Regions from separate parts of the Megasphaera stantonii genome, predicted to be linked through region 1. Evidence: riboswitches for the same ligand, from Rfam matches in the RefSeq annotation. Region 1 holds a riboswitch; each other region holds the start of a gene.
What was found. A riboswitch is a leader RNA that binds a small molecule or an ion and turns the genes downstream of it on or off. The one in region 1 is predicted to bind FMN.

Region 1 (9,960 bases):
GAGGACGAAATCATGCGGCGGCAGTATACGCAGCGGGAAAAAGCCCTGCGGGATTACCGCAGCGACATGGCCGAGGCCCGGCGCGAAGAAAAATCTTTCATAGCCGTTAATATGCTGCGCATGGGTATGGATATCTCCTTAATTGCTAAGGCGACAGGCTTGTCTGAAGAAGCGGTTGAGCTGCTGAAGAAGAAACTGCCTTAATGGCAGGTCTTGGTATCAGCAGCGACGCCGAAGAAACGGAGGAATTAGCCATGAGCGACCCGATCATGAAGGAAGTCGTCAATGCCGAAATGGCCTTTACAGAAGACGAAATCATGCGGCGGCAGTATACGCAGCGGGAAAAAGCCCTGCGGGATTACCGCAGCGATATGGCCGAGGCCCGGCGTGAAGGAGAGCAGAAAGGAAGACGTGAGGGAGAGCAAAAAGGAAGACGTGAAGGAGAACAGAAAGGGCGACGTGAAGAAAAGGTTTCTATTGCTGTCAACATGCTGCGGCTGGGTATAGATGTGTCTCACATTGCCGCGGCAACGGGCTTGTCTATTGCTGATGTGGAGCTGCTGAAGGCGAAATTGACTTGACACAGGCGTTGTTGTCAGCAGCGATGCCGACAGCTGTGGAAGAAAGTTTTGTAACATACGAAAACCCAGCGTCATGAAAGGTGTATGCGCTTCATGACGCTGGGTTTATATTTTTTGTATTAAAACGACCGCCTTCCCAAGGCGGGATGGGCGCAGGGTTTCAGGGTCAGGTGGTCGACGAGATAGCCTGCTTCTTCCAGGGTGACGTCTTCCTTCGTGCCGTCGTGCTCGAAGACGCAAAGGGGATTGTCTGCGCCGACTTCGCCGCCGGGCAGGTAGATGTATTCTCCCGTTTCGGCGTCGCCGAAGATAATGCCGGCCAGGAGGTGTTTCTGGGCGATTTGGCTCATACTTTTTCCTCCTCTTCAAAGGTGATTTCCAAGAGCTTGCAGTCCCGATAGTCTGCCGATACGAGGTGGAGCAGGGTGCCGTTGTAACGGCGGGGGAACATCGTATTGGGCTGCATGCCGTGGAGGTGGCCGAAGATGCACAGGGGCACCTTGTATTTTTCCAGGAGCTCCGTAAAGCCGCTGGGCTTGGTCAGGTCGCAGACCGGCGGATAGTGGAGGAGCAGGATGGTGTGCTCGCAGCCGAGCTTTTCCGCTTCCTGCAGGGTCCGCTCGACACGCAGGAGCTCGCGGCGGTAAGGCTTGGCGTCCCGCTCTTCCTTGTAGTGGATGTCGCCGGGGCAGACCCAGCCGTGGGTGCCGCAGACGGCGATGCGCCCTTCGTCGAGGGTGACTGTCGTGCCGTAGAGGTACTGCATGTTATTCTCGGCGTCCATGCGGTTGAGCTTGCCGGCGCTTTCCCACCAGAAGTCGTGGTTGCCGCGGATGATGAGCTTCCGGCCCGGCAGGGCGCGGATTTCGTCCAGGTCTTCCTGGGCGTCCTTGAGGTGCATAGCCCACGACGTGTCGCCGGCGATGAGTACTGTGTCGTCGTCGGTGACGCGGCTGTTCCAGTCTTCCTGGATGCGGCTCCAGTGGTCTTTCCAGCGGGGGCCGAATATTTCCATTGGCTTTTTAGGCGGATGGCCTGATAAGTGTAAGTCTCCGATTGCAAATAAACGCATGTATCTGTCCTTTCTGTATTGGGATTTGGCGTCAAACAGGCTGCGTCAGCTGCTGTTTCAGGGCTTCTATGAACCGTTCCCGGTGTCCCGGATTGGATATTTGGGGAATCATGTAGCCGACGAACAGGGGGTTGGTCAGGAAGCGGGGCATGATCTTGACGTACAGCTTGTCGTCGCCGGGGAAGTCGTAGAAGAAGATGTTGTAACTGTCGTTGCTGCGGATGAATTTGAACATGAAGTAGTCTGCCGTGCGCTGCATATAGCGTACGAACTGGGGAAGCTTTTTCTCGTCGGAGAGGATGAGGTTGATTTCATAAAATCCGATGATAGGCCGCAGGGACAGGTTGACTTCTATGCCTTCTTCGCAGAGGATGGGCGTACCGGAGAAGTGGCAGGACTGAATGTCGTCGTGGTAGTCGTAGTGCTCGAAGCCGACGATCTGCGAGTGGGGATGGTGAATCGTCCCGCCCGACATGTAGCCGTGGTTGCGGTAGAATACGACAGAGCCGCGGCGGAAGCGTTCCATGGCCTTGACCTGACGCCATTTTTCCAGTCCGAAGCGGATGAGGTCGACGGCGTAGGCGGCGTCGTAGGTGGAAAAGTCGCCGTCGCAGTCGTCCGTTTCGATAATCAGGGTCTGCCAGGAGTTCTTCAGGACGGGGTAGGCGTTTTCCAGCCAAATCATATGACCTCTGGTATCCATGATGTTCTTCAAATGGGCTACGTCGCAGAAGGGGCAGTACGATTCGTCGCGGTGGACCGTATCGGGCTTCGTTTTCCCTATGTCTAAATTGTATTCAAGAATATGGTGCAATGGATTCTGTTCCATAGTGTGTGCTCCTTTTTTATTCATTATATATTGTAGCATACGGACTGCCTTTTTTAAACATGATGCGATATAATTATAGATACAGCTTTTCCGGCGACGGGGAAGCTGCGAAAGGATGGTAGATATATGAAGGATAACGATATGAAGGATGGGGCCTTGTGGTCGCCGGTGCTGCTGCAATGGTTCGACGCCTACGGGCGGGACCTGCCGTGGCGGCGCGACGTGCCGCGGGACCCGTATAAGGTATGGGTGTCGGAAATCATGCTGCAGCAGACGAAGGTCGAAGCGGTGCGGCCCTATTACGACAGCTGGATGGACCGCTTTCCCGATATTCCCACGCTGGCGGCGGCCTCGCAGGACGACGTGCTGCGCCAATGGCAGGGGTTGGGGTACTACTCGCGGGCCCGCAATCTCCACGAGGCCGTGCGCGAGGTTGCAGCAGCCTACGGCGGCAAGGTGCCGAAGAATAAGAAGGATATACTGGCCTTGAAGGGCGTAGGAGACTACACGGCCGGGGCGATCCTGAGCATCGCCTACGGCGAGGCTGAGGCCGCCGTAGACGGCAATGTCCTGCGGGTCTTCGCCCGACTATACAATATAGACGGCAACATCTTGTCGGGGCCGGTGAAAAAGGAAATTACGGCCTTGGTGCAGGCTCAGATTCCCCAAGGCCGGGCCGGGGCGTTCAACGAAGCGCTGATGGATTTCGGGGCCATGATCTGCATTCCCAAGCATCCCCGCTGCGGCGAATGCCCCTTGGCCGATATATGCATGGCGAAGCGGGCCGGCCGGGAGCAGGAGCTGCCCGTGCGCATCGTAAAGAAAAAGGTGCCGACAGAGCCGGTGACGGTCGTCGTCGTAGAGGACAATGGACGCTGGCTCATCCACCGCCGGCCGCCGCAGGGCTTGCTGGCGTCGATGTGGGAGTTTCCCAACGGGACGGACGGCTTGGACGGCGTACGGCAGCTGACGGCCAGTGCAGGCGTCATGATTGACGTCGATGACCAGCCGGTAGGAACGCTGAAGCATGTGTTTTCTCATAAAATATGGCAGATGACCATATACGAAGGCCGCCAGATCGGCGGAGAGATTGCAGAAAAGGAGGATTGGCAGTGGCTGCCGCGGCGCGACGTGACGTCGGTCCCCTGGGCGGGGCCTCACGGTAAAATCACTGCGATGGCGAGATGAAGGGACCCTTTTTTATCAATTTCATGATCATCATGTCGTGCATCTGCGTATGCTCCGCCGTGCTGTGGAACTACATCTACCGCCGCAGCCGCTGGCTGGCGCTGGTCGTCTTCGTGGCGGCAGCGACGGTTATTGCCGGCGCAGGCCTGTCTTACTACGGGCGAGTGTTTCCGGCTGTGCAGGGAACTGTCGAGGGGATGCTCCTCATGTACGGATCCTTGGGGGCTATCAGCTGGTTTTTCCTGTTTTTCCTGGCCTTTCCCGTCTTGGTCGTCGCCTCTGCCGCTGTCTTTATCGAGCGGCGTCTGCGGCGGTGGAAGCAGAAACGGCGCGGCGTGACGACTATGCCGCCTGTACCGCCGGAGAAGGGGCGGGGGATTACGCGGCGTTCCTTCCTGCGCGGCGTCGCGGCGGTCATCCCCGTGGCGGCGGCCGGCACGAGCGTATTGGGGAATTTCGTTGGCGAGAGCTATCTGGCCGTAACACGTCACGACTTGCACTATCCTGACCTGCCGGACTACCTCGACGGCTATAAAATCGGCCAGATTTCCGACGTTCACCTGGGGCTGTTCGTCAGTCCCGAGCGGCTCCGCGAGGCTTTGGAGGCGCTGGCGGCGGAGGGGGTAAGCCGCGTGGAAATTACGGGCGACCTTATCGATGAGCTGTCTCTCCTGCCGCAGTGCGGCGACGTGCTGCGGGAGATGGCGGCGAAATTTCCCGACGGCATAGATTACTGCTACGGCAATCACGAGTATTACCGCGGCCTTGAGGCGATTACGGCCTTGCTGGAAACGACACCGGTACGCATTTTGCGCAACAGCGCCGTAGAGGCGTCGGCCGGGCGGGGAGAGGGCTTGGCCGAACGGTCCGGCCAGGATGCCGCTCCCTTTTACGTTGCCGGCGTAGACTACAGCTTTGCCCGCGGCGACGAAGCCTTTACGGCCCAGCGGCGGGAGTACGTGGCTCAGGCTTTGGACGGCGTGCCCGAGTCGGCCTTCGTCGTCATGCTGGCGCATCATTCCGATTTCATCGACGAAGGCTTTGAACGGCGCATTCCCTTGACGATGTGCGGCCACACCCACGGCGCCCAGTTCGCCCTTATCGGGCCTGTCGTCGAGTCCGTCGGCTTCAAGTACCTGCGCGGCATGTACCGCCAGGGCGGCTCATACGGCTACGTCAACCGCGGCACGGGCCATTGGCTGCCCTTCCGGGTATTCTGCTCCCGCGAGGCGACGGTCTTTACCCTGCATAAAGGATAAACAGGAGGAAACAACAGATACGTATGATGATACAAAAAGCGATTTTACATATATTGGATTTCAATACGAACATGTGCATCTTGTCGCAGAAGGACCTCGATTTCAGCAGCGACGTCGTGTACGAATACGTGGACAAGCGCATGAACCGCATCCTGCAGGACGCAGGCCAGCAGACGGGCGTATTTTACGCGACGAGTAATTATCAGGCCCTGCTGCAGCAGCTCATCGGTGGAGAAATCAGCTTCGACGAGTTCGCCTCGCAGACGGCGCGGCAGCTCTACGACATCTTGTCGCACTGCGACGGGCCGTCGTCGCTGGACGTCCTCGTCGTCGATTTCAATGACGACGCCGATGTGCGCTGCATCGGCGTGCTCCTGCTGGACAACAAGACGGCCTACACCCATCAGATATTGGACGACGACGGGGCGGTGTACAACAAGCTTATCAAGCATTACGCTATCCTGCCCGGCGCGTCTCAGAAGATAGAGGCCTACGCTCTCATACACTGCGGCGATTTCTCCATCCGCTTTGTCGACAAGAAGCGGCAGATGGACGGGGAAGACATCTATATCCTGCCGGAACGGCTCCTGCAGTGTACGTCGGTCATTTCGGCCAAGGACGCCGTCAAGCTGGTCAGCAAGATTGCTGCCAAGGTCGCCGAGGATCACGGCGGAAATACGGTAGAAGTCTTGTCGAAGGCTAAGAATTACCTTGTCGAAAACGCCGAGACGGCCGAAGCCTTTTCGCCGCAGGACTTGGGGGCAGAGGTATTCGCCGGTTCGCAGGCCATGCGGAATGAATTTGCCGCCCAGCTGGAAGAAGCCAAGCTGCCTGCCGACGTGCCTATCGCCAAGGCCTTTGCCGAACGGGCCGGCCGCAGCCACAAGATCAAGACCGACACGGGCATTGAAATCATTTTCCCGTCGGAATACATCGAAAACACGGACTATATCCAGTTTATCAATAATCCCGACGGCACCATTTCCATCGAATTGAAGAATATCGGAAAGATCATCAATAAATAAACGAGAGAGGGCTTTTTCCCGCAGAGGAGAAGGCCCTTTTTCCTTGCAGCAGCTCCAAGATTGAATTTTATGGGGAAAAATGATACGATTACGTATATATTTTAAGAATGGCCTTCAAGGTTCGAGGGATGTTTGCCGAAAGGGGAATGGGACATGGAACTGCGCGTGCTGAAGTATTTTTTAGTCGTTGCCAGAGAAGAGAATATTACGAAGGCGGCCAAGATGCTGCACATCACGCAGCCTACCTTGTCGCGCCAGCTCATGCAGATGGAGGAAGAGTTCGGCGTGTCCCTGTTCAAGCGCAGCAAGCACAGCATCATACTGACTGAGGAGGGCATGATACTGCGCCGCCGGGCCCAGGAGCTCGTCGACCTGGCCGAAAAGACGGCGAAGGAAGTGTCGCGGCAGGACGAGGTCATTTCCGGCGAAATCGCCATCGGCTGCGGCGAGACGAAGAATCTGGAGCCTATGGCCAAGGTCATGGCGGCCTTTCAGCAGGCCTATGGAGAGGTGCAGTTTACCTTGTATACGGGCATTGCCGACGACGTGAAGGAGCGCATCGAGCAGGGAACCCTCGATTTCGGACTACTCATTGAGCCCGTAGACGTGAGCAAGTACAGCTACCTGCGCATGCCTCTCAAGGACCGCTGGACCGTGCTGATGCGGCAGGATCATCCCATGGCGGCGAAGGAGGCCGTCGAGCCGCAGGATCTGGCGGGGCAGCGCCTCATCATGCCGGCCCGCTTGTCCGTAAAAAATCAGGTCGAAGCCTGGCTGGGGCGATGGCAGTCCGACGTGCGCCTGGCCGTGTACATGAATCTGTCGGCATACAACAAGATGGTCCTGACGGACAACGGCGTCGGCCTGGCCTTGGGGCTGGACTTCGACACGGTCTTGCCGGGCTTGTGCATGCGCCCTATGAAGCCGTTCATCGAAAACGGCAGCTACATGGTCTGGAAAAAGAACCAGTTCTTGTCGCCGCTGCTGGAACGGTTCATCGAGTTTACGGAAGTATATCTGCAGGAGCACTATGGAGCGCAGCGCGGTGAATAGGGCACCGGCGTCTGGACAAAGGCGTTTCACCGGGCGGGCTTTGCTTTTGCCGTCGTCTTACTTGTTTTTTCCATTCCATCGTAGTATGATATATATGTAAAAAATACATAATATATTTACATTAATATATTTAGTCTTTGAGGCAAGGTGAGAAAGGGAAATCCTTTCAGAGTCCTGACCGGCGGTGATAGTCCGCAACCTCCTGAGGGAGCTGACCCGGCGAAATTCCGGGACCGACAGTATAGTCTGGATGAGAAAAGACTTCGGGCGCGGCACAGGTGTGTTTGCCGTGCCGTTCTCAAGTGCGAAAAGGCTGGATGTATTCCGGCCTTTTTTTGATTTGCCGCAAGATAGAAGGGCAGGTAATGGATATGGAAAAGAAATATTATTTGGGATTTGACGCCGGGACGCAGAGCGTAAAGGTCGCCGTGTACAGCGAGGACATGGAATGCGTAGCTATGGATACGGCCAAGACGACGCTGTATTATCCTCACCCCGGCTGGGTGCAGATGGACGTAGACGAATATTACCGCCTCATCAAGCAGTGCATGGCGTCGTGCAGCCGCCAGCTGGAAGAGAAGGGGATTTCCCCAGCGGCAGTGCGGGCCATTATGGGCGACGGCATCATCTGCGGCATCGCCGGCGTCGACGCCGAAGGGAACGCCGTGACGCCGTACGTCAACTATCTGGACAGCCGCACGGCCGACGACGTAGAAGCGCTGAAAGAACTCAAGCTGGATATCTGGGCGGCCGAAACGGGCAACGCCGAGCCGAACGTCATGTTCCCGGCCATGTTTGCCCGCTGGTTCATGAAGCATATTCCGGCCTTTAACGAAAGGGGCGTCAAGTTCGTCCACAACTGCCCGTACGTCCTCATGCATCTGGCCGGATTGAAGGGCGAAGACGCCTTTATCGACTGGGGCGCCATGTCCGGCTGGGGCCTGGGCTACAACGTCGTGACCAAGGAGTGGTCGGACGAACAGCTGCGCATCCTGGGCATCGACAAGAAATACATGCCGCGCATCGTCAAGCCCTGGGATATTATTGGCCGTCTCTGCGAAGACGATGCTCTGGAAACGGGCTTCCCTGCCGGTATTCCCATCTGCGCCGGCGCCGGCGATACGATGGAATCCATGATGGGCAGCGGCATTCTGGAAGCGGGCAAGGCCGTCGACGTAGCCGGCACGTGCGCTATGTTCTGCGCCGCCACGGACGGCATCATTCCTGAATTGTCCGTACCGGGCAGCGGCCTCATCTTCAATTCGGGCACCTTGCCGGGAACGTATTTCTACTGGGGAATGGTGCGGACCGGCGGACTGGCCCTGCGCTGGTTCAAGGATTCGATTTGCCGCCGCGAAGACGACGACTACTATGCCGAGCTGGACGTGCTGGCAGCACGCCATCCGGCCGGCTGCGACGGGGCGATGTTCATCCCGTATCTGACAGGCGGCAACGGTGATTTCCCCCACGTGCGCGGGACCTTCACGGGCCTGACCCTCGACTCGGACCAGGGAGCGATGTGGCGCTGCGTCCTCGAAGGCATCGGCTACGACTACATGGAAGTTACCGACCGGTACCGGGCGGCAGGCATCGACTTGACGACCTTGACGATTACGGAAGGGGGCAGCCGCGACGATTTGTGGAACCAGATCAAGGCTGACATGCTGGACACGCAGGTATCAACGCTGCGCGTCGCCGGCGGCGCCGTGCCGACGAACTGCATTGTAGCGGCCTATGGAGCCGGCGACATTGCCGACCTCAAGCAGGCCCTCCAGCGGCAGCTCGCTGTCCACAAGACCTTTGGGCCGAACAAGGACAACACGGCCATGTACCGGCGGCAATACGAACAAAGACGCCGTATCTTGCAGGCCTTAAACGTCGGCGAAGGGCAAAAAAATGAATTGTGAAAAATTACATAATCTGGTATGACCAACGTTCATAATATAACGTAGTAAACGGCGCTTTTGGTATCGAATGATGAAATAAAAGTATTGGACATGGTTTATGTATTAAAAAAACGTATACATAATATGCAGTTTTTTGGAAAAATCGCGTTTTTTCGGTAGATTTTTTTGGAAAACGTGATATACTATGAGTGTAAGCAGTGAAACTTATTTTAATATCGCGCGTGAGTTTTTGAAAAGAACTCGTGAAAAAAATCACGCGAAATAAGGAGGAGTTTAACATGTTTTGTAAAAAGGTAATGGTTATTGGCGCAGGCACCATGGGTTCCGGTATCGCTCAGGTATTTGCTGTTAACGGTTGCGAAGTCGTTTTGAATGATATTAAAGACGAATTCATCGCCGGCGGCAAAGCTAAAATTGATAAAGCCTTGACGAAATTGGTCAGCAAGGAAAAAATGACGCAGGAAGAAAAAGACGCCGTAATGGGCCGCATTTCCGGTTTCGTTACCCGCACGGCCGACAACATGAAAGACATCGACCTCGTTGTTGAAGCTGCTATCGAAGATTTGAAAATCAAATCGGCTATCTTCAAAGAATTAGACGAACTCTGCCCGGAACACACGATCCTGGCCAGCAACACGTCCTCTTTGTCCATCACGCAGATCGGCGCAGCTACAAAACGTCCGGACAAAGTTATCGGCATGCACTTCTTCAACCCGGCTCCGGTCATGAAATTGATCGAACTCATCAACGGCATCGCTACTTCTGAAGATACGTTCGCAAAAATCAAAGAAGTATCCGAAGAAATCGGCAAATCCCCGGTTAAAGTTGCAGACTTCCCGGGCTTCGTAGGCAACCGCGTCGTTATCCCCATGATCAACGAAGCTATCCAGGCTTTGATGGAAGGCGTAGCATCCAAAGAAGATATCGACTCCGTATGCAAACTGGGCTTCAACCATCCGATGGGCCCCTTGGCTTTGAGCGACTTGATCGGCAACGACGTTGTCCTTCACATCATGGAAGTTCTCTATGAAGGCTTCGGCGATCCG
Region 2 (9,960 bases), 490 kb from region 1:
TACGCCGATGAGGGATGCCGAAGGCTCTATGGGCGCAGGCAGCCATTGCCGGCTGCAATAGGCTTCCAAAGCGGCCAGCTCCCCTTCTTCCATCTGATTTTTTTTCGTCAGGCGCACGGCGCCCAAGGGATAGCTGTGAGACCAGGCGACGACGCCGTCCCGGCCGACGGCCACTTCGCTGCTGCCGCCGCCGATATCCAGGACGACGGCCTCCTTGCCGGCTTCAACGCCGGCTGCCGCCCCGCAGAAGCTGAGAGCCGCTTCCTCCAGGCCGGAAATGCAGCGGCAGTGCCAGCCAAAACGGGCCCGTATTTCCGCCAAAAAGGCTTGGCCGTCTGCGGCTTCGCGCACTGCGCTGGTCGCGACGGCACAGACGGGAACGGATCCTAACCGGGCCTGCCATCGGGCCATGGCCGCAAGGGAGGCCTCAATCCCTTCCGGCGATAAATGCCTTGTCTCTTCTATCTGATAGCCGAGGCGAGTCGTTTCCAATTCTTTCGCCGAAAACTTCCAGCGATCATCTTCCCAGCGCCCCGTCATCAGGCGCAGGGAATTGGAGCCGATATCGACAACGGCAAATTCCTTATCCTTCATCTGTCATGTACCTCGTTCTAAACTCGGACAGCCCTTTCCAGTCGGTAAAACAAAAAGAGCATTCCAAGACAGGAATACTCTTTATTCGTCCTTATGATTACCGATATACGAAATCAATCGGCACGGCGAGCGCCGCGGCCGCCGCGTTTTGATTCGGTATTGCGTTTCAAATCCATCTGGCGTTCGTCACTTTCCTTCAGGAATTTACTAAGCCGGTCCTCGAAAGACAACGATGTAGAAGAGCGGCGATTCGAGTCAAAATTGTTGTGCTGGCGGAATTCATGTCTTGGACGGAACTCTTTCTTTTCCGGAGCCGGCTGGGTCTGTTTAATAGACAGGCCGATTTTTCCCTTATCGTCGACAGACAAAACTTTGACGTTTACTTTGTCCTGAACTTTCAAGAAATCGTGCACATCTTTTACATACTCATTAGCAACTTCAGAAATGTGGACCAAGCCCACCTTCTTGTCAGGAAGCTCTACAAAAGCGCCAAATTTTGTAATCCCTGTCACGGTGCCTTCCAATACACTGCCTACTTCGATTGTCATGTTACCTTATATTCCTCCTTGTATGCTTCAGCTTTGCTGATAACACGTATAACGCTATTATACTCATAAACGGCGAAAAATTCAATCGCAAAATAATGTAAATTCCTAAGGCGGAACGCCTCGTCAGCGCCTGTAGGGGATTTCTCCCGGCTCGGCCAGTCCGAACTGTTCCCGCGCCTGTTTTTCTACGGCATCGGGGGAAATAAGCTGTTCTTTCCGGTCCTTCAGCCGCTGGTTTTCTTCCGTCAAGGCCTGCTCCTGCTGCAGCGTCCGCTTCATGTCCTCGTGGATCTGCCACATCTGATACATGCGCAGGCACAGGAAGACTCCTCCGACCAGCAGTATGAGAAGGACGATGCCCTTGTACAGCGTCATCCCCTTCTTTTTTTTCGTACGCCGCCGGCGCACCGTCCCGGTACGTCGGAGCCGCCCATCCCGTTTTTCCGTCATGATTCTGCTCCTTTAATATAGGCACTGCAACACGCATGCTATAAGTATACCTTCATTTTCACTTAAGATAAAGTTTTTTCTCGATTTAATACGGCCCACTTTCGCAAACGCCGCTGATATTATATAATAGAACGTAAACTATGAAGAAACAGAGGTCTTTGCTCATGAGATATGAACCGATTACTCCTGAAATTTTAAAAAAACTGCAGGCTGCCGTCGGCCCTAAAAACGTCACGACAGATCCGGATAAAATGCAGCCCTACTCCCACGACGAAGTGACCGACCCGGCGTACCACCACATGCCCGAAGCCGTCGTCTTTGCCGAAACGGCCGAGCAGGTCGCCGCTGTCGTCCAGCTGGCCAACGACTATCATTTTCCCGTCGTGCCCCGCGGGGCCGGTACAGGGCTAGCCTGCGGCGCCGTGCCTATTTACGGCGGCATCGTCCTGTCCCTGGAAAAAATGAACCGCATTCTGGAAATTAACGAAGACGCCTTATACGCCGTCGTAGAACCGGGCGTCCGCACGTCGGACCTGCAGGACGCAGCCGAAGCCAAGGGTCTGTTCTACGCCGGCGACCCCTGCAGCGGCGACTCCTGCTTTATCGGCGGCAATATCGCCACCAACGCCGGCGGCAACCGGGCTGTCAAATACGGTACGACGCGCCATCAGGTATACGACGTGGAAATCGTCAATCCGACGGGCCGCATCGTCCAGCTCGGCGCACGCCTGCAGAAGCAATCGACAGGCTACTGCCTCGAGCAGCTGGTCATCGGCTCGGAAGGCACGCTGGGCATCATCACCAAGGCGACGGTCAAGCTCCTGCCGAAGCCTAAATACGCCCTCGATCTGCTGGCCGTTTTCGATTCGCCGGAACAAGCCATCGGCGCCGTCGGAGCCATTTTAAAGCAAGGCATCGTCCCGACCTGCGTCGAATACATGGACAATATTACGATCCGATCGGTAGAAAAATATCTCCATGAAAAGCTGCAGGGCAGCGATTCGGGCAATTACCTCATCGTCGAAGTCGAAGGCATCCATGACGACGACCTGGACGACAAGGCCGTCGCCTTAGACGAGCTCTGCACGCAACACGGCGCGTCGTCGGTCCTCGTCGCCGACCACAATAAAATCTGGCAGGCCCGCAAGGCCTTTGCCGAGGCAGTCCGCGCCGAAAGTCTCATCGTCAGCAAAGAAGACGTCGTCGTCCCCGTCGACCAGGAACCGCTCCTGCTGGCGGAAATTCTCCGCCTGGCCGGCAAATACGGCCTGATCACCCGCATTGCCAGCCACGCCGGCGACGGCAACATCCATCTCAACATCTTAAAGCCCGACGATACGCCCTACGAAGACTGGGCCCGCCGGGTCGAACAAAACCAGCAGGAGCTGTACGCCTTCATCTACGCCCACGGCGGCCGCTTATCGGGCGAGCACGGCATCGGCTTTAAGCGGAAGCATTTGATGGAAGAATTTACCAATCCCGACGAGCTGGCCATGATGAAAGCTATCAAAAAAGCCCTGGACCCCAACAATATCCTCAATCCGGGCAAAATATTCGACATAGAATAGGCCTGTCCCAGCCCGGCCGGCCGCGGCGGCTCTTGCCAAGGATAGCCATTCTGTGTATAATGATTCATGTAGTCATATATCTTCAGGGCAGGGTGAAATTCCCGATCGGCGGTATAGTCCGCGAACGCTACGGCGTAGGAGCCATGTGCTCGTGATTTGGTGCGATTCCAAAACCGACAGTATAGTCTGGATGGAAGAAGATACGATGGAGCTGCCTCCGCGCAGCTTGTGTTGTGTTGACCAAAAAGCCCTGACGCTGCTGGACAGACCGTCAGGGCTTTATCATATTCAGGAGGTTTTATTGTGGCAAAGGAAAACAGAAAATTCAATACCGTAGAAGAAGCAATCGAAGAATTGCAAGCCGGGCATATCATCATCGTCACCGACGACCCGGATAGAGAAAATGAAGGCGACTTTATCTGCGCCGCCCAGTACTGCACGACAGAAAACATGAACTTTATGGCAACGCACGGCAAGGGCCTCATCTGCATGCCCATGAGCATTGAATACGCCCGCAAGCTCGGCTTGCCGCCGATGGTAAGCGACAATATGGACAATCACGAAACGGCCTTCACCGTCTCCATCGACCACGTCGATACGACGACGGGCATTTCCGCCGTAGAACGGGCGCTGACGGCCCGCAAATGCACGGAAGAAACGGCCCGTCCCGAAGACTTCCGCCGTCCCGGCCATAACTTCCCCTTAATCGCCAAGCGCGGCGGAGTCCTGGCCCGCAACGGCCATACGGAAGCGACGGTCGACCTCATGCGCCTCGCCGGCCTGAAGCAAGTCGGCTTGTGCTGCGAAATCATGGCCGACGACGGCACGATGATGCAGACGCCGCAGCTATGGGAATTGGCCGACAAGTACAATTTAAAATTCATCACCATTCACGACCTGCAGAACTACTGCCGCCGTCACGACAAGCACGTCGTCCGCGAAGCCGTCGCTAAGATGCCGACGAAATTCGGCGAATTCAAAATTTACGGCTACGTCAACGACCTGACGGGCGAACACCACGTCGCCCTCGTCAAAGGCGACATCGGCGACGGTAAAAACCTGCTCTGCCGCGTCCACTCCGAATGCCTGACCGGCGACGTATTCGGCTCGTGCCGCTGCGACTGCGGCGAACAGCTGGCCGCTGCCATGACCCAGATCAACGCCGAAGGCCGGGGCATTCTCCTCTACATGCGCCAGGAAGGCCGGGGCATCGGCCTCATCAACAAGCTGAAGGCCTACGTCCTCCAGGAACAGGGCTATGACACCGTAGAAGCCAATGAAAAGCTGGGCTTTGCGCCAGACCTGCGCGAATATTGGATTGGCGCTCAGATTCTGCAGGATTTAGGAGCCAAAGAACTGCGCCTGCTGACGAACAACCCGGAAAAAATCTACGGCCTCGAAGGCTTCGGCGTAGAAATCGTAGAACGCGTGCCGATTGAAATGAAACCCCAGGAATTCGACGAATTCTATTTGGAAACGAAAAAGCATAAGATGGGACATATTCTTCCCCACCTGCGCTGATACAGCGTAATTATCTAAGAAAAAGAGCAGCATGCAGATTCTGAATAACCATCGGAATTCTGCTGCTGCTCTTTTTGGCTTATACCTGCGGTTCTTTCAAAATAAATTTATCTTTGTAATAGTCAATCAGCCCATCTTTTTTCATCCGGCTCAGCTCTGCCGACATGGCGCTCCGGTCGACAGAGAGAAAATCGGCCAGCTGCTGCCGGTTAAAGGGCAGCGTAAACGACGAAGATTCCTGCCGCAGCGCTTCTTCCGACAAATAGAACATGAGCTTCTGCCGCGTCGACCGTTGTGACATATACCGTATTTTCTGCGTAAGCTGCATATTGCGCCGTGCCATGATAGCCAGAAGATTCAAAGCCACACGTTCCTGCGCTTTCGTTAAAACCTGGCCTGCATGAATAATGCTGTTTACGTTGATGAACATAACTTCCGTATCGTCTAAGGCAACAACATCTACTGTCGACTTTACATCAGAAAGACACGCAAAGGCTTCGCCAAATAAACTGCCGGGGCGAACTTGGGATAAGATGTTGCGGTTGCCCCAGTAATCTTCCTGCAGGATGTGCACCGTGCCGGATAAGACAATGCCGATTTGCTCAATTGTATCTCCTGCATAGAAAATAAAATTCCCTTTTTTGTATTTCTTTTTATATATGTCCATCGCATCCAGTAGTTTGCCAATATCTTCTGTCCCGATGTGAGCAAACAACTCAGAATGTTGAATGACTGGTAAAAAATATTGCAATTTCATTCACCTCGTTGCAAAAACAACAGATTTTTCCTGCCCTGTATAGTATACTTTCACCATAAGGCAGCACACTACATGCCCATGCTATTTACGTATATAAAACCACTGGAGGAATACATTATGATTAGAAGAATTATTCAAATTGATGAAGAAAAATGCAATGGCTGCGGTGCCTGCGCAGCAGCCTGCCACGAAGGGGCCATCGCCATGGTAGACGGAAAAGCACGCCTCATGCGCGACGATTACTGTGACGGACTAGGCGACTGCCTGCCCCACTGCCCGACGAACGCCATTACCTTTGTAGAGCGCGAAGCCGCTCCCTATGACGAAGCCGCCGTAAAGGCTAATATGAAAGCCAATGGTCTGAAACATACTGGCGGATGTCCCGGCAGCCAGTCCCGCGTACTTTCTCACGGCTGCCCCGGACAGGCAGCCATGTCTCTTCAGACGACTGCCGCCGAACTTCCCAACACGCCGGCAGTCGCACAATCGCAGCTGCGCCAATGGCCCGTACAAATCAAACTCGTACCGATCAAAGCAGACTATTTCGACGGAGCCCATCTGCTCATCGCAGCGGACTGCACGGCCTATGCTTACGCCCGGTTCCATGAAGATTTCATTCGCAATAAAATTACGATTGTCGGCTGCCCTAAGCTGGACAGTATTGACTATTCCGAAAAATTGACTGAAATCATCAAACAAAATGATATCAAAGATGTCACCATTGTCCGCATGGAGGTTCCCTGCTGCGGCGGCTTGGAAATGGCTGCCAAAAAAGCACTCCAGCAAAGCGGAAAATTCATTCCCTGGCAGGTAAAGACCATTACGATTGACGGCCGCATCAAGGAAGATTAATGTCCTGGCCTAAAACGATTCCCCATCTTTCATATTGTAAAAAAAGAAGCTTATCTTTCATAGGATAAGCTTCTTTTTTATGGAGAGAAAATTCGTACCGTCTTATACGTTCCATTCTTCTTTCAGCGTAGACAAGCACATAAAGGTCTGAGACGACGAAACCGTCGGGATTTCGTTTAGCTCTTCCATAAGGAATTTTTCTAAATCATCAGGAGTTTTTACCAGCACTTTCAATAGGTAATCAAAGGCCCCCACAACGTGATGACACTCCAAGACCTGAGGGAACTGAACGACCTTTTCCCGGAATTCTTCGACGTCGCCGGACCGTTCCATATTAACCATAATAAAAGCCGTGACGTTGTATCCCGTCTTACGGCGGCTGATTTTTGCGCCATATCCTTCAATGATACCGGCGTGTTCCATTTTTCTGATTCGTTCTGCTACAGCCGGTATGGACAAACCGACAACTTTGCTGATTTCCGTAGCAGAAGCTTTTCCGTTTCGCTTCAAAATTGTCAAAATTTTGTCATCAATGTGATCCATATGTCGTTACCATCCTCTACAAATATTTATAGTTATATTATCTTACATTTTGAAGAAAAAGTAAATATTATTCAAGAAAATACTTCCGTTCCGCTTAAAATTTTACATGTAGGGGATAGTTATTCAGCTATACGAAAGTCGGCGTTCATGTCGGAAAAACGGCTGCGGAACCCGTCGGTCATGTAAATCGTTCCATCGTTTCCCGTAATTTCGCATTCTACGCCGTCCATGCCGTCGATAAAGGCCAGTCCCTTCTGTGGGCCTAACACAAAGACGACCGTCGTCAAGATATCGCTGAGCATTCCCGCATGCTCTACGTCTCCGTCGATGACGATAGAGTCGCTCATGACGCCCGAATCGGCTGGATATCCCGTGACGGGATCAAAAATATGGTGATACCGCTTTCCATCCTGAATGAAGTACCGTTCGTAATCGCCAGACGTCGACAAGGCCTGGTTTTCTATGCTCACGATGCCAAGGTATTCGCCGTTCGTATCCGAACGGGGGTGCTTCATACCGATGTTCCAGGCTTTGCCCTTGCTCGTCTTGCCGACGGCGTACATAGAGCTGGCGCCCATGTTTATCAGTCCGCTTTCAATATGATGGGCTTCGTAAATCTTGCGGACCTCATCGACGGCATAGCCTTTGGCGACGCCGCCCAGGTCGATGGACATACCGGCCTTGGCCAGCATGACGCTGTGGTCTTCCGGACGAAGGAGGATATCCTTATAGTTAACGCGCTGCATCGCTTCGGCCAGCTCTCCCGCTTCCGGAACGTGCTGATGTTCCGTCCCAATCTGCCAGAGATTGGTAATAATGCCGACGGTAATATCCCACTCGCCGCTGCTCCGTTCTGAAAAGCCCTTGGCAAAGGAAATCATCTCGTATACCGCCGGGTCTACCTGCACGTAATGGGAGCCGGCGGCAGCGTTGATCTTGCTCACGTCGCTGTCGGGATTTTGCGAGCTCGCCAGGGCGTCCAGCCGCGCGATGCGGGCAAAGCTTTCATCTACGGCTTCCTGTGCTTCTTTCCCAGTCGCTCGCAGAGAAACGGTCGTATCCATGGCAATACCGCTCCTATCATAAGAAGACTCCGGATGCAGAGAGCATCCGGAGCAACTCATCACGACCAGGAAAGCGGCAGTAAGAATATATCTTGCCCTGCGTTTCCAGTTCATCATATTAACCTATCTTTTCTTCTGCTTTTACGTCAGCCAGCAAGGAAGCAATCGCCTTCGTCGGGCATTTTGCTACGCACGTAGCTTCTTCGCAGTTATGGCAGATTTCCGGATTGACGACAGCCAAATGGTCGACAACCTTAACGCCGCCTTCATGAGCGCAGTTCTTCACGCACAGACCGCAGCCGATACAAGCAGCCGAGCAGTCCTTACGAGCTACAGCGCCCATTTCCTTGGACGAGCAGCTGACGGAAACCTTCGCGCTGATCGGCAGCAATTCAATGACGTGGTTCGGACAAATGCTGGCGCATTTACCGCAGCCGGTGCACAGCTGCTTATTAACCTTCGGAAGACCGTCTTCGCCCATGGTCATAGCGCCGAAGGGGCAGGCCTTTACGCAGTTGCCGAAACCGAGACAGCCGTATTTGCAGAATTTCGGACCCTGCTGTACGATTTTAGCGGCAGCGCAGTCATGAACGCCTTTGTATTCATAGGCCAATTTCGCGATGCCGTTGCCGCCGCGGCAGCGGATGTGAGCGTATTTCGGTTCCGTAGCTTCGGCAACCTTACCGGTCAGCTGGGCGACGATAGCTGCAACTTCAGCTTTACCGGGAACGCAAAGGTTAGGCGGAACATCGGGATCAAGAACGACAGCTTCTGCGTATTTAGCGCAGCCAGGGAATCCGCAGGCGCCGCACTGGCCTTTCGGCAATGCTTCTTCAACTTCGCCGATAAGCGGATTTTCTTCCATGGCGAACTTCTTATCTGCAAATGCAAGGACAAAGCCGAACACTACGCCGATGCAAGTCAGAATAACGACTGCCATGATTGCAATCTCAGTGTAATTCATAATAAATATTCCAACTCCTTTGCGTAATTAAATCATACCGGAGAAACCAAGGAAGGCCAACGAAAGCATACCGGCAACGATGAAGGCAATCGGAGTGCCTTTGAGCGAATGGGGTACGTCGGCGAAATCCAGTTTTTCACGGGCGCTGGCCATGAGGACGAGGGCGAGCGCAAAGCCTAAGCCGGAACCAATAGCAAATACGAGGTTTTCGAGGAAGTCGTAGTTGCTGGTAATGCTGATAACCGGTACGGACAATACGATACAGTTCGTAGCGATCAGCATGAGGTAAATGCCCCACATGTTATACAGCGTCGGGGACATCTTTTTAATGACGATTTCCAACAGCTGTACGAAGCTTGCGATCAAGATAACGAAAGAAATCGTACGAAGGAACGTCAGATCAAACGGAACTAATACATAGTTGTACAAAAGCCAAGCGAGAACCGTACTCATCGTCAAGACGGATGTTACGGCAAAGCCCATGCCTACAGAAGCGTTGAGGTTTTTGGATACGCCGAAGAAGATACATAGGCCGAGGAACTTCGTCAATACGAAGTTATTGATCAATACAGCGCCGACAAACAGCGTAAAGTATTCGCCCATTATCCTTCACTCCCTTTCAGTTGTCTTGCTCTTTCGCGGGATTCATTCCAGATCTTAATGCCGGCCATCATGAAGCCGATGAGCATGAATGCTCCAGGCGGCAGAGCCAAAATCAGAGCAGGCTGGTATTCCGGCCCGAACATCGGAGTGCCGAGCAGCGTACCGTTGCCGAAGAGTTCACGAACGACGGAAATGCAGATCATAGCGATGGTAAAGCCGACGCCCATGCCCATGCCGTCGAGGAAGGAAACGACGATGCCGTTCTTCGAAGCAATCGATTCAGCGCGTGCCAGGATGATAGCAAATACGACGACCAAGTCGAGGTATACGCCGAGGGCCTGGTACAAGTCCGGAGCAAACGCCTGAAGGAACAGCTGTACGCACGTTACGATCGTAGCGATACAGGTAATGTATACAGGTACGCGGACCTTTTTGTTAATGGTCTTACGAATAATAGATACGACTACGTTGTTGGACGTAATAACAAACCATACTG
Region 3 (9,960 bases), 240 kb from region 1:
CCCAATCAGTCCAGATTTAAGTATTTGCGCTGTTCTTCCGTCAGGGTGTCAATGCTGTAGCCCATGGAGCGCAGCTTGATCTTAGCGATTTCCATGTCGATATCGCGGGGCAGGACGTATACGTGATTTCCCAGTTCAGCGTGATGTTCCAGAATATATTTAGCTGCCAATGCCTGTACGGCGAAGGACAAGTCCATGATTTCCGCCGGATGGCCGTCGCCGGCAGCGAGGTTTACCAGGCGGCCTTCAGCCAGCAAATTGATAATGCGTCCGTCGGGCAGCTCGTAGCCTTCGATATTATGACGGGCTTCAAAATGGCGCACAGCCAATGCTTCCAGTTCGGGACGGTTGATTTCTACGTCGAAATGACCGGCGTTGGCCAAGATGACGCCGTCCTTCATATTTTTCATGTGTTCGCCGCGGATGACGTCCTTGTCCCCTGTCAGGGTGACGAAGATATCGCCTACCTTGGCGGCTTCAGCCATCGGCAGCACTTCAAAGCCGTCGAATACGGCTTCGATAGCCTTGATGGGGTCTACTTCCGTAACGATGACGTGAGCGCCCAGGCCCTTAGCCCGCATAGCGCAGCCGCGGCCGCACCAACCGTAGCCGGCGATGACGACTTTCTTGCCGACGACGGTGAGGTTCGTCGTGCGCATGATGCCGTCCCACGTGGACTGGCCTGTGCCGTAGCGGTTATCGAAAAGGTATTTGCAGTACGAATCGTTTGCCGCAATCATGGAGAATTTCAGCTGGCCCGCTTTATCGAGGCCATGAAGGCGGTTAACGCCTGTCGTCGTTTCTTCCGTGCCGCCGAGGAGGTTTTCCAGGGCGTCAGTCCGCGTCGTATGGAGCAGATGAACCTGATCGCCGCCGTCGTCGATGATGATATCCGGATGATGGTCCAGAGATTTGTTGAGGAAATTGAAATATTCTTCCTCTGTCGCGCCATACCAGGCATAGACTGTCAGGCCGTCTTCTACGAGAGCTGCGGCGACGTCGTCCTGCGTCGACAAGGGATTGCTTCCCGTGACGATGACGTTGGCGCCGGCCCGGTGCAGGACTTCGGCCAAGTACGCCGTTTTAGCTTCCAAATGGACGCTGACGCAGACCGTCTTGCCTTTAAAGGTCTGTTCTTTAGCTAATTCGTCGCCGATAGCGTTCAGCGCCGGCATGTAGTGGTCAACCCAGCTGATTTTTTCATGACCGCTCTTAGCTAATTTGATGTCGCGAATAATAGATTCCATACGATAAGACTTCCTTTCTATATATTGAAAAATGCATGAACCTGCGCAGTGTCAGGCTTGCGGATAACCCCTTTTTCCGTAAAAATAGCCGCGATATTCTCGTGAGGCGTTACGTCGAAGGCCGGATTAAAGACGGCGGCTTCCGGCAGCGCCGTCGGTACTCCCTGAATGGAACGCACTTCGTCATGATTTCGCTCCTCAATGGGAATTTGTTCCCCTTTGTCCAGGGACAGGTCGAAGGTCGAAATCGGGGCGGCGACGTAAAAGGGAACGCCGTGTTCCTTCGCCAAAATCGACACGCCGTAGGTGCCGATTTTGTTGGCCGTGTCTCCGTTGGCCGTAATGCGGTCGGCCCCGACGACGACGGCGTCGACGCCCTTCGTCTTCATGACCCAGGCGGCCATGTTGTCCGTAATGAGCGTCACGGGAATGCCGTCGGCCATGAGCTCCGATACGGTGAGGCGCGCTCCCTGCAGGAGAGGCCGCGTTTCATCGGCATAAACCATGCGGATCAGCCCCCGCTTGTGAAGGGAGCGGATGACGCCCAGGGCCGTGCCGACGCCGGCCGTAGCCAGCGCCCCGGCGTTGCAGTGCGTCAATATCGTCAGAGGCTTACCTGCCGCAGCTAACTCTTCGGCGCCGTATTCCGACATGGCCGTGTTGATTGCCACATCTTCGGCCTGCATGGATTTCGCCTTGTCTTCCAGCAGCTGGAGAATAGACGAGACCGGTTGTTCCTCTGCTCCATACGCCGCGGCTTTCATCGTTTCCAGGGCCCAGTGCAGGTTGACAGCCGTAGGCCGGGCTTCGTCGAGGCAGCGGCAGCATTCGGAGAAATCGGCAAGGAACTCCGAAGTCGACTCATAGTCGCGCGTATCGGCCAGCATGCGGGCCGCCAGGACCGAGCCGTAAGCCGCGGCTACGCCGATAGCCGGCGCGCCCCGTACGGCGAGGATGGAAATGGCGTCGTATACGTCCTGCCATTTTGTACAGGTAATATAGGATTCTTCCAGGGGAAGCTTCGTTTGATCCAGCAGGACCAGCTGGCCGTTCTGCCAGCGCAGCGTATCCATATTACACCGTAAAGCCGCCGTATTCCTGCAGGGCGTGGCGGCACAGGCAATCGTCGTCGCCGTACAGTTCGACGGCTTTCATGATCAGGGTACGCAGGCGGAGGGAGTTTTCCGCCATGCAGTCTACGACTTCCGAATGAGTCAGGGCGGACGGAGAAATGCCGGCGGCGAAGTTCGTAACCATGGAAACCGTAGCGTAGCAGATTTCAGCTTCCCGGGCTAGGCAGACTTCCGGCACGTTGGTCATGCCGACGAGGTCGCCGCCCAGCGTTTCGTACATCTTGATTTCCGCCGGCGTCTCAAACCGCGGTCCTTCCGTGCATACGTAGGTGCCGCCGTTGTGCAGGGCGTATCCTCCCAGTTCGTCAGCCGCTGCCATGAGAGTACGGCGCAGGGTCGGGCAGTACGGCTCGGTCATATCGACGTGGACGACGCCGTTTTCCCCGCCGTCAAAGAAAGACGTATGGCGCGACTTCGTAAAATCGAGGAACTGGTCGGGCAGGACAAATTCGTTCGGCTTAAAGTCGCGGTTCAGGGACCCGACGGCCGTCGTCGAAATAACGGCTGTAACGCCTAACCGCTTTAAGCCCAGCATGTTGCCCCGGTAGTTGATCAGATGAGGCGGTATGGAATGGGTTTTACCATGACGGGGAAGGAAAATCAGTTCTTTTCCCTCATACGTGCCGCGGACATAATGGATCGTACCATAAAAGGTGTCCATGTGATGCTCTTTGGCGTTTTTCAGCATCTTGATATCGCAGACGCCCGTACCGCCGATGATGGCAATTAAGCCCATACTATCACTCCTTATGTGCGTTTTCGAATAAAGTAACTAATTCGTCGTGGCTGATGACGTATTTTTCACCGCAGTAATGGCAGGTCATCTCTACCTGCGGGTCCTGCAGCAGTTCCTCCTTATCCTGGGCTCTCAGGGACAGGAGGACGTTTTCAATGCGCTGGCGCGAGCACGTGCACTGCCACCAGGCAGGCTTGCGGAATAATTCTTTAAAATGCATGCCGCTTAAAATAATGTCGATCAGCCCTTCTCCATCGGGATGATTCTTCAAATACGTCGTAATCGGCCCGATCTGCGTAATGTTGGCCTCGACCCGCGCTAAGTCTTCTTCTTTCGCTCCCGGCAGCGCCTGGACGAGAAAGCCGCCTGACGCGGCAATCGTATAGTCCCGGTCGACGAGGACGCCTAAGCTGATCGTCGAGGGAATCTGCTCCGACGTGTATAAGTAATAAGCCAAATCTTCGGCAATTTCGCCGGATACGAGGTCGGCTTGGCTCGTATAGGTCATCTGCTCCGGCGTAAAGCGCGTTACCGTCAGCTGGCCGTGCTGGCCTACAGCGGCTCCTACATCTAATTTTCCGTTTGCTTTGAGGGGCAAATCAACTGTGGGATTGTCGATATAGCCCCGTACTTTATTGGAATCGAAGGCGTCGACGTGAACGGCTCCTAATGGGCCGTCGCCGGCAAATTTAAGGGAAACGCCTTCATGATTTTTATAGTCTCCGGCCAGGAGGAGCGCTCCCGTCATGGCCCGGCCCAAGGCGGCGCAGGCCACAGGCGACAAATGATGCCGCTGCCGCGCCGTTTCGGTTATGCGGCGCGTCTGGGCGATAGAAACGCGAATTAACTCGTCTGATGTATAATGGACGATCTGGTCTTCAATATGCATCCTGTTCTGATATCCTTTCTACATAAAATCTGAATCTAATTATACTACACCTGCGAGTATTTTTCACTACTAATTTGGCAGGTCGGAAAAACTGTACTGCCCGCTGCCGGACTCTTTCGCCGTGCCGGCAGGATTTCTCCCTTCCGCATGGAATTATGTATATAAGAAACGGAAAAAGGGGGCATTACTATGGCAGACGAAAAGAAGGAATATACGGCGGCAGACGGCCGGGATCTCCTGATCATTCCGCCGTCGGCGCCGCTGGATACGGCGGAAGACGAAGATCCGGAAACGCCCTACCTGGCTTCGGATATGTACCGGCGCATCGTCGCGCTCATCAACAATTTTGAATCGGACATGCCCGACGACATGCAGGCCGGCGGCCGCCTCGTATCGGCCGGCAACATTACCTTCAGCATTCAGGACGTAGGCTTTTGGGACCCGAACATGATCGTCTTCTATGGCGAACTATCTGACGGCTCTCACGTCGAATTGGTTCAGCACTTATCTCAGCTGAACCTGCTTCTCGTCGCCGTCAATCGGACCGACGATACGGACAAGCCGCGGCGGATCATCGGCTTTACGACGAAAGACGAGCCCGATACGGAGCCTGCGGCAGAATAACTGCATACAGCGTATAAAAGAGGCTGGTGCGCGAAGAAATTCTTCGGCATCAGCCTCTTGCGTTTTCTTACAGTTCTTTTATGAGGTTGACCATTTCGATAGCCGCTGTCGCTACGTCGAAGCCCTTGTTGCCCGCTTTCGTGCCGGCCCGTTCGATAGCCTGTTCGATATTTTCCGTCGTAATGACGCCGAACATGATAGGCACGCCCGTCTTCAGGGACGCCTGAGCAATGCCCTTGGCTGCTTCATTGCAGACCAGGTCGTAGTGGCTCGTCGCGCCGCGGATAACTGCGCCGAGGCAGATGACGGCGTCGTATTTGCCCGATTCGGCCATTTTCTGGGCGATGAGGGGAATTTCAAAGGAGCCGGGAACCCAGGCCGTCGTGATGTCGTCGTCGCTTACGCCGTGACGATGGAGGGCGTCGTATGCGCCGCCGAGGAGCTTGCTGCAGATAAATTCGTTGAAACGCGCTACGACGATACCAAACTTAGAACCAGAACCAATTAATTGACCTTCTTTAATGTGTGCCATAGTAGAACACTCTCCTATTCTGAAATAGTATTTTAAAATCCATTTTCCAACAGCGTTTCCATTGTGATGCCGGAACGTTTGCCCGTATGGGCTGTTGTAAAACTATGGACATATTTCCCAATTACGTCGGTTTCCAAATTGACGACGGCGCCGGGATGCTTGTCGATGAGCGTCGTATTGGCCATCGTATGGGGAATGATGGAAACGGAAAATTGGCTGTTGCCTACGGAAACGACGGTCAGGCTGATGCCGTCGATGGCTATAGAGCCTTTTTCGACGATGAACGGCTCCATGTCCTTGGGAATGGAAATCGTAATGACCCGGGCGATGCCGTCGGCGGCGATGCGGGCGATATGGCCGACGCCGTCGATATGGCCGCTGACGATGTGGCCGCCCAGCCTGCCGCCGACCTGCATAGCCCGTTCCAAATTGACCTTCGAGCCGCTCTTGATGTCGCTCAGGGACGAACGGCGCATCGTTTCGTGCATGACGTCGGCCGTGAAGGACGAATCCGTCATGGAGGTCACCGTCAGGCAGACGCCGTTGACGGCGATGCTGTCGCCGAGCTGCGTCCCTTCCAGTACCTTACGGGCCTGAATCGTCAGCTTTATCGAGTCGGGACGGCGGTCCATCTGGCCGACGGTGCCCAATTCCTCAATGATGCCAGTGAACATAAGCTCCCTCCCTGTTCGTATTATACGCTGTAATCAAAATATTGCCGTCGTGCAGCTCGACCGAATCGTAAGACAGGGGCAGGCACTCGTCGAGGGAATCGACGCCATGGCCGCCGACAGACGACAGGGCCTGTTCGCCGCCGATGACTTTGTCGCCGATAAAGGCGTATATCTTATCGACGAGCTTGTGGTCGAAGAAGGTCCCCTGAATTTTGCTGCCCCCTTCGACGAGGATGCTCTGCAGGCCCTGCTTGTACAGTAAGTCCAGAGCGGCCGGCAAATCGATGTGACGATCCTTGTTCAGCGGAGCCAGCAGGACGGTGACGCCCATGTTTTTCAATTCTCTCATCTTTTCTACCGGGCAGAGGGACGTCGTCACGACGATGGTCGGCGACGTCTTATCCGTCAGGACGAGGGAATTGAGAGGAATGTGGCCCTGCGAATCCATGATGATGCGTACCGGCTGGTGAGGCTCGTCATGGGCTTCGCGGCGGATGCGGCAGGTCAGCAGCGGATTGTCGAGCTTGACCGTGTTGATGCCGACGAGGATGCCGTCGTAGATAGAGCGCAGGTAGTGGCCGTAATTGCGGGCCCATTGATTTGTAATCCACTGGGATTTTCCCGTCCGCGAGGCGATGCAGCCGTCGAGGCTCTGCGCTATTTTGACGGCGATAAACGGCTTCTGCACCATCATATTTTTAATGAATACTTCGTTCAGCTGAGCGGCTTCCTTGGAAAGCAGCCCGATTTCGACAGGTATGCCGGCCTGCCGGAGAATGGCCGCTCCCTTTCCCGCTACGAGAGGGTTGGGATCCAGCATGGCGATGACGACCTTGCCGACTCCCTTTTCCACGAGCGTGCGGGCGCAGGGCGGCGTCCGCCCGTAATGCGCGCAGGGTTCCAGCGTAACGTATACCGTCGCGCCCTTCGCCTTGTCGCCGGCTTCGCGCAGGGCCCATACTTCCGCATGGGGCGTGCCGGCCTGGCGATGATAGCCCGTGCCGACGATTTCGCCGTCTTTTACGATGACGCAGCCGACGGCCGGATTCGGCGTTGTATACCCTAAAGCCAGCTTTGCCAGCTCCAGGGCTTTTCTCATATAATCTACCGGTTCCAAATCTGTCATTCCTTTCCTGATAGATTTTATTATAAAAAATAAAAAGGCTACGGGTATGGAAACCCAATAGCCTTTTGCGCACAACAAAAATAAACGAAATGTCGTCTTTTCCCATCCAGACTATACTGTCGGTACCGAAATCGCATCGGTTCAGCCCCGCTTACGCCAGGCTAGCGGACTATACCGCCGGTCAGGAATTGAAAGCTGCCCTTTCTCACCTTGCCCCAAAGACTATTATTCATATCCACCTATGATTTTAGCACATAAGGGATAGAAATACAAGTACAGACTTCTTACCGCAGCGCGGCGATGGCTGCAGCCCGGTCTGCCGCTCCAAATACGGCGCTGCCGGCGACGAGGAAGGTAGCGCCGGCTTCCTTGACGGACTGTACTGTATCGGCGTTGACGCCGCCGTCTACTTCTACGACGGCTTCCGTGTTGCCGACGGAATCGAGCAGCGCCCTGGCTTCGCGGATTTTATCCAGCGAATAGGGAATGAATTTCTGACCGCCGAAGCCGGGATTGACGCTCATGATGAGGATCATATCGAGCTGCGCCGCCACGCAGGATAAAGACGATACAGGCGTAGCCGGATTCAAGGCGACGCCGCACTTCATGCCGGCGCTGCGGATATGCTGCAGCGTGCTGTCCAGGTGAGGACACGCTTCCTGATGGACTGTAACGTACTGCACGCCGGCTTTTGCCAGGCCGTCTACGTATACGTCGGGATGTTCGACCATCAAATGGGCGTCGAAGGGAATGGAAACGTGCTTCCGCAAGGCGGCGATGATCGGCACGCCGAACGTCAGGTTCGGCACGAAATGGCCGTCCATCATGTCGAGATGGATGCAGTCTGCTCCCTTTGATTCTACGTCTTTAATTTCTTCAGCCAGCCGGGAAAAATCGGCGGACAAAATAGAAGGACAAATGTGTATCATACCTATCGGTTCCTTTCGAGAATAGAATTGACGATTTTGCAGTACGTTTCATACCGTTCTTTCTGTATCTTGCCTTCGGCAACGGCATCCTTTACGGGGCAGTCCGGCTCCGACAAGTGGAGGCACGACGAAAAGCGGCAGTGTCCGCCGTAAGGCGTCATGTCGGGAAATAAGGCGAAGACCTCCCCTTTGTCGAGGTGCTCGAATTCCAGCGAGCTGAATCCCGGCGTATCGATGACATACGTATCGCCTTCCAGCTGCATGATTTCCGAATGCCTCGTCGTATGGCGGCCCCGCTTGATTTTTTCGCTGACCGAGCCGACAGACAGGTCCCGCCCTAAAATCTGAGACAGCAGGCTCGACTTCCCGACGCCGGACGGCCCGGCAAATACGGTCATCTTATGAGGAAGCAAAGCCTTGATGGCGTCCAGCCCTTCGCCGGTAACGGCAGACACAAGATAGACATCATAGCCGCAGGTTTCATAAAAGGCTTTATAAGCTTCCGCTGTTTCACGGTCTAAATCGCACTTGTTAAAGCACAGCTTCGGATGAACGCCGCCGTATTCGCAGGTCATGAGCAGCTTGTCGACGAGAAACTGATTGGGGTCCGGCGATTGCGCCGCCATGATGACAAACATCTGATCGATGTTGGCTACGGCCGGGCGGCGGAGGCTGTTCCGCCGCGGCAGCTGCTTTTCGACAACGCCCTTTCCGCCGCCTAATTCCGTAATTTCCAGCTCATCTCCGACGAGTATTTTCGCCTTGACCTTTCCCCGGCGACGGCATTCGACGAGCTGTCCGGCGCCGATATCTACGTAGTAATATCCGTTGTAATTTTTTATAACGCGGCCTGTAGTCATGATCCTCCTTCAATTAAATGTACTGATCCTGTACTAACGAATTGTTGATATATACCTTGACGCGGGTCTTGCCTACGCCGCTGATATTTTTAGTAATGCTGTCGCCGCCGGACTGGTTCTTGTCATAGACGACACGGGTGCCGTTGTCGTCCGTCACGACGATCTGCACGTGCTGACTCGACGCGCCGGAAGGAACGCTGATATTCACCGTGCCGTAATGAGGCGTGCCGGCCGGTTCCTGATTATTGGCGCTGCCGTCGGGAACAGCCGCCGCTGCGCCGTATTCGACAGTCAAATCGACGACGTTGCCGCTGCGCGGACTTTGTTTGACAACCTTAGCCAGGGCGTTGTCCTTGGACGCATCCAGATTGGTCACGTTGCCGACGATATATCCGGCGTTTTCCAAGGTCTTCATGGCCGTATCCAAGGTCATGCCGCTGACGGTCGGCGCATCCTGTCCGTTTTTAGCGTCATTCTTCTTTTCGGCCTTGCGGCAGATAATGACGTCGACCGACGAGCCCTTCGCTACTTTGCGCGGCGAGGCCGGGCTCTGGCTGATGATCTTGCCGTTTTCATATTTTTCGCTTTCGGCGTAATGGACGGAGCCGATGGTCAGGCCGATTTCAGACAGCTTTTTCTTCGCTTCATCCAGCGTCAGGTCCCGCAGGTCGGGCATGAGGACTTCCGAGCCTTGATTGCCCTTGCTGACGGTCAGGTAAATAGTCCGGTTTTCCTTGACGACGGCCCCTCCCGACGGCGTCTGGGTAATGACCTCGCCGACAGGCACTTCATCGCTTTCTATTTCGTTGACCGAAACGTTGAGGTGTTCCTTGGACAGTATTTCCTTGGCGATTTCCACCTGCTTGCCTGTTACGTCGGGAACGGTAATATCCTGAGTGCTCCAGAAATTGCCGAAGGAAAAGAAAGCCCACATAAACGCGACGACAAAGACGCCGAGCATGCCGATGATAATGGATTTTTTCGAATGGCTGCTGATGGAATCGAGCATGCGGGAAAAGATATTTTTCTTCTGCTCCTCTTCCGGCGATTTCAGCGGCGGAATCTTCTGGGTCGCAAAATTATTTTTGATAATCGGCATAGCCCCTTTATTGGTATTGACAAATCCCTGGGACAGGCGAAGCTCCGACATCATTTCGGCAATCGACTGGAACCGGTCGTCGGGATTCTTGGCCATGGCCTTTAAAATACA

Region 2: it holds a riboswitch for FMN, as region 1 does, so the genes downstream of both, DKB62_RS09435 (bifunctional 3,4-dihydroxy-2-butanone-4-phosphate synthase/GTP cyclohydrolase II) here and DKB62_RS11835 (FGGY-family carbohydrate kinase) in region 1, are expected to answer to the same signal.
Region 3: it holds a riboswitch for FMN, as region 1 does, so the genes downstream of both, ribD (bifunctional diaminohydroxyphosphoribosylaminopyrimidine deaminase/5-amino-6-(5-phosphoribosylamino)uracil reductase RibD) here and DKB62_RS11835 (FGGY-family carbohydrate kinase) in region 1, are expected to answer to the same signal.

The regions. Positions count from the first base shown of each region.
Region 1 is NZ_CP029462.1:2,505,877-2,515,836, forward strand. Features, by position in the region: gene DKB62_RS11795 (Rpn family recombination-promoting nuclease/putative transposase) at 1-204, shown strand, start outside; gene DKB62_RS12650 (RpnC/YadD family protein) at 204-581, shown strand; gene DKB62_RS11800 (hypothetical protein) at 701-931, opposite strand; gene DKB62_RS11805 (metallophosphoesterase) at 928-1,653, opposite strand; gene DKB62_RS11810 (DUF4931 domain-containing protein) at 1,685-2,482, opposite strand; gene mutY (A/G-specific adenine glycosylase) at 2,609-3,670, shown strand; gene DKB62_RS11820 (metallophosphoesterase) at 3,694-4,929, shown strand; gene DKB62_RS11825 (nucleoid-associated protein) at 4,953-5,954, shown strand; gene DKB62_RS11830 (LysR family transcriptional regulator) at 6,108-7,007, shown strand; FMN riboswitch at 7,137-7,273, shown strand; gene DKB62_RS11835 (FGGY-family carbohydrate kinase) at 7,373-8,914, shown strand; gene DKB62_RS11840 (3-hydroxybutyryl-CoA dehydrogenase) at 9,193-9,960, shown strand, end outside.
Region 2 is NZ_CP029462.1:2,016,096-2,026,055, reverse strand. Features, by position in the region: gene DKB62_RS09455 (Ppx/GppA phosphatase family protein) at 1-594, opposite strand, end outside; gene DKB62_RS09450 (S1 domain-containing RNA-binding protein) at 708-1,142, opposite strand; gene DKB62_RS09445 (FtsB family cell division protein) at 1,266-1,592, opposite strand; gene DKB62_RS09440 (FAD-binding oxidoreductase) at 1,757-3,160, shown strand; FMN riboswitch at 3,235-3,366, shown strand; gene DKB62_RS09435 (bifunctional 3,4-dihydroxy-2-butanone-4-phosphate synthase/GTP cyclohydrolase II) at 3,464-4,681, shown strand; gene DKB62_RS09430 (Crp/Fnr family transcriptional regulator) at 4,761-5,348, opposite strand; gene DKB62_RS09425 (ATP-binding protein) at 5,556-6,290, shown strand; gene DKB62_RS09420 (Lrp/AsnC family transcriptional regulator) at 6,393-6,833, opposite strand; gene DKB62_RS09415 (FAD:protein FMN transferase) at 6,953-7,897, opposite strand; gene rnfB (RnfABCDGE type electron transport complex subunit B) at 8,016-8,861, opposite strand; gene DKB62_RS09405 (electron transport complex protein RnfA) at 8,889-9,464, opposite strand; gene rsxE (electron transport complex subunit RsxE) at 9,464-9,960, opposite strand, start outside.
Region 3 is NZ_CP029462.1:90,627-100,586, reverse strand. Features, by position in the region: gene DKB62_RS00465 (adenosylhomocysteinase) at 6-1,247, opposite strand; gene mtnA (S-methyl-5-thioribose-1-phosphate isomerase) at 1,265-2,320, opposite strand; gene mtnP (S-methyl-5'-thioadenosine phosphorylase) at 2,322-3,116, opposite strand; gene hslO (Hsp33 family molecular chaperone HslO) at 3,121-4,005, opposite strand; gene DKB62_RS00445 (DUF6173 family protein) at 4,195-4,629, shown strand; gene ribH (6,7-dimethyl-8-ribityllumazine synthase) at 4,697-5,161, opposite strand; gene DKB62_RS00435 (riboflavin synthase) at 5,194-5,835, opposite strand; gene ribD (bifunctional diaminohydroxyphosphoribosylaminopyrimidine deaminase/5-amino-6-(5-phosphoribosylamino)uracil reductase RibD) at 5,816-6,952, opposite strand; FMN riboswitch at 7,052-7,188, opposite strand; gene rpe (ribulose-phosphate 3-epimerase) at 7,246-7,890, opposite strand; gene rsgA (ribosome small subunit-dependent GTPase A) at 7,893-8,750, opposite strand; gene pknB (Stk1 family PASTA domain-containing Ser/Thr kinase) at 8,764-9,960, opposite strand, start outside.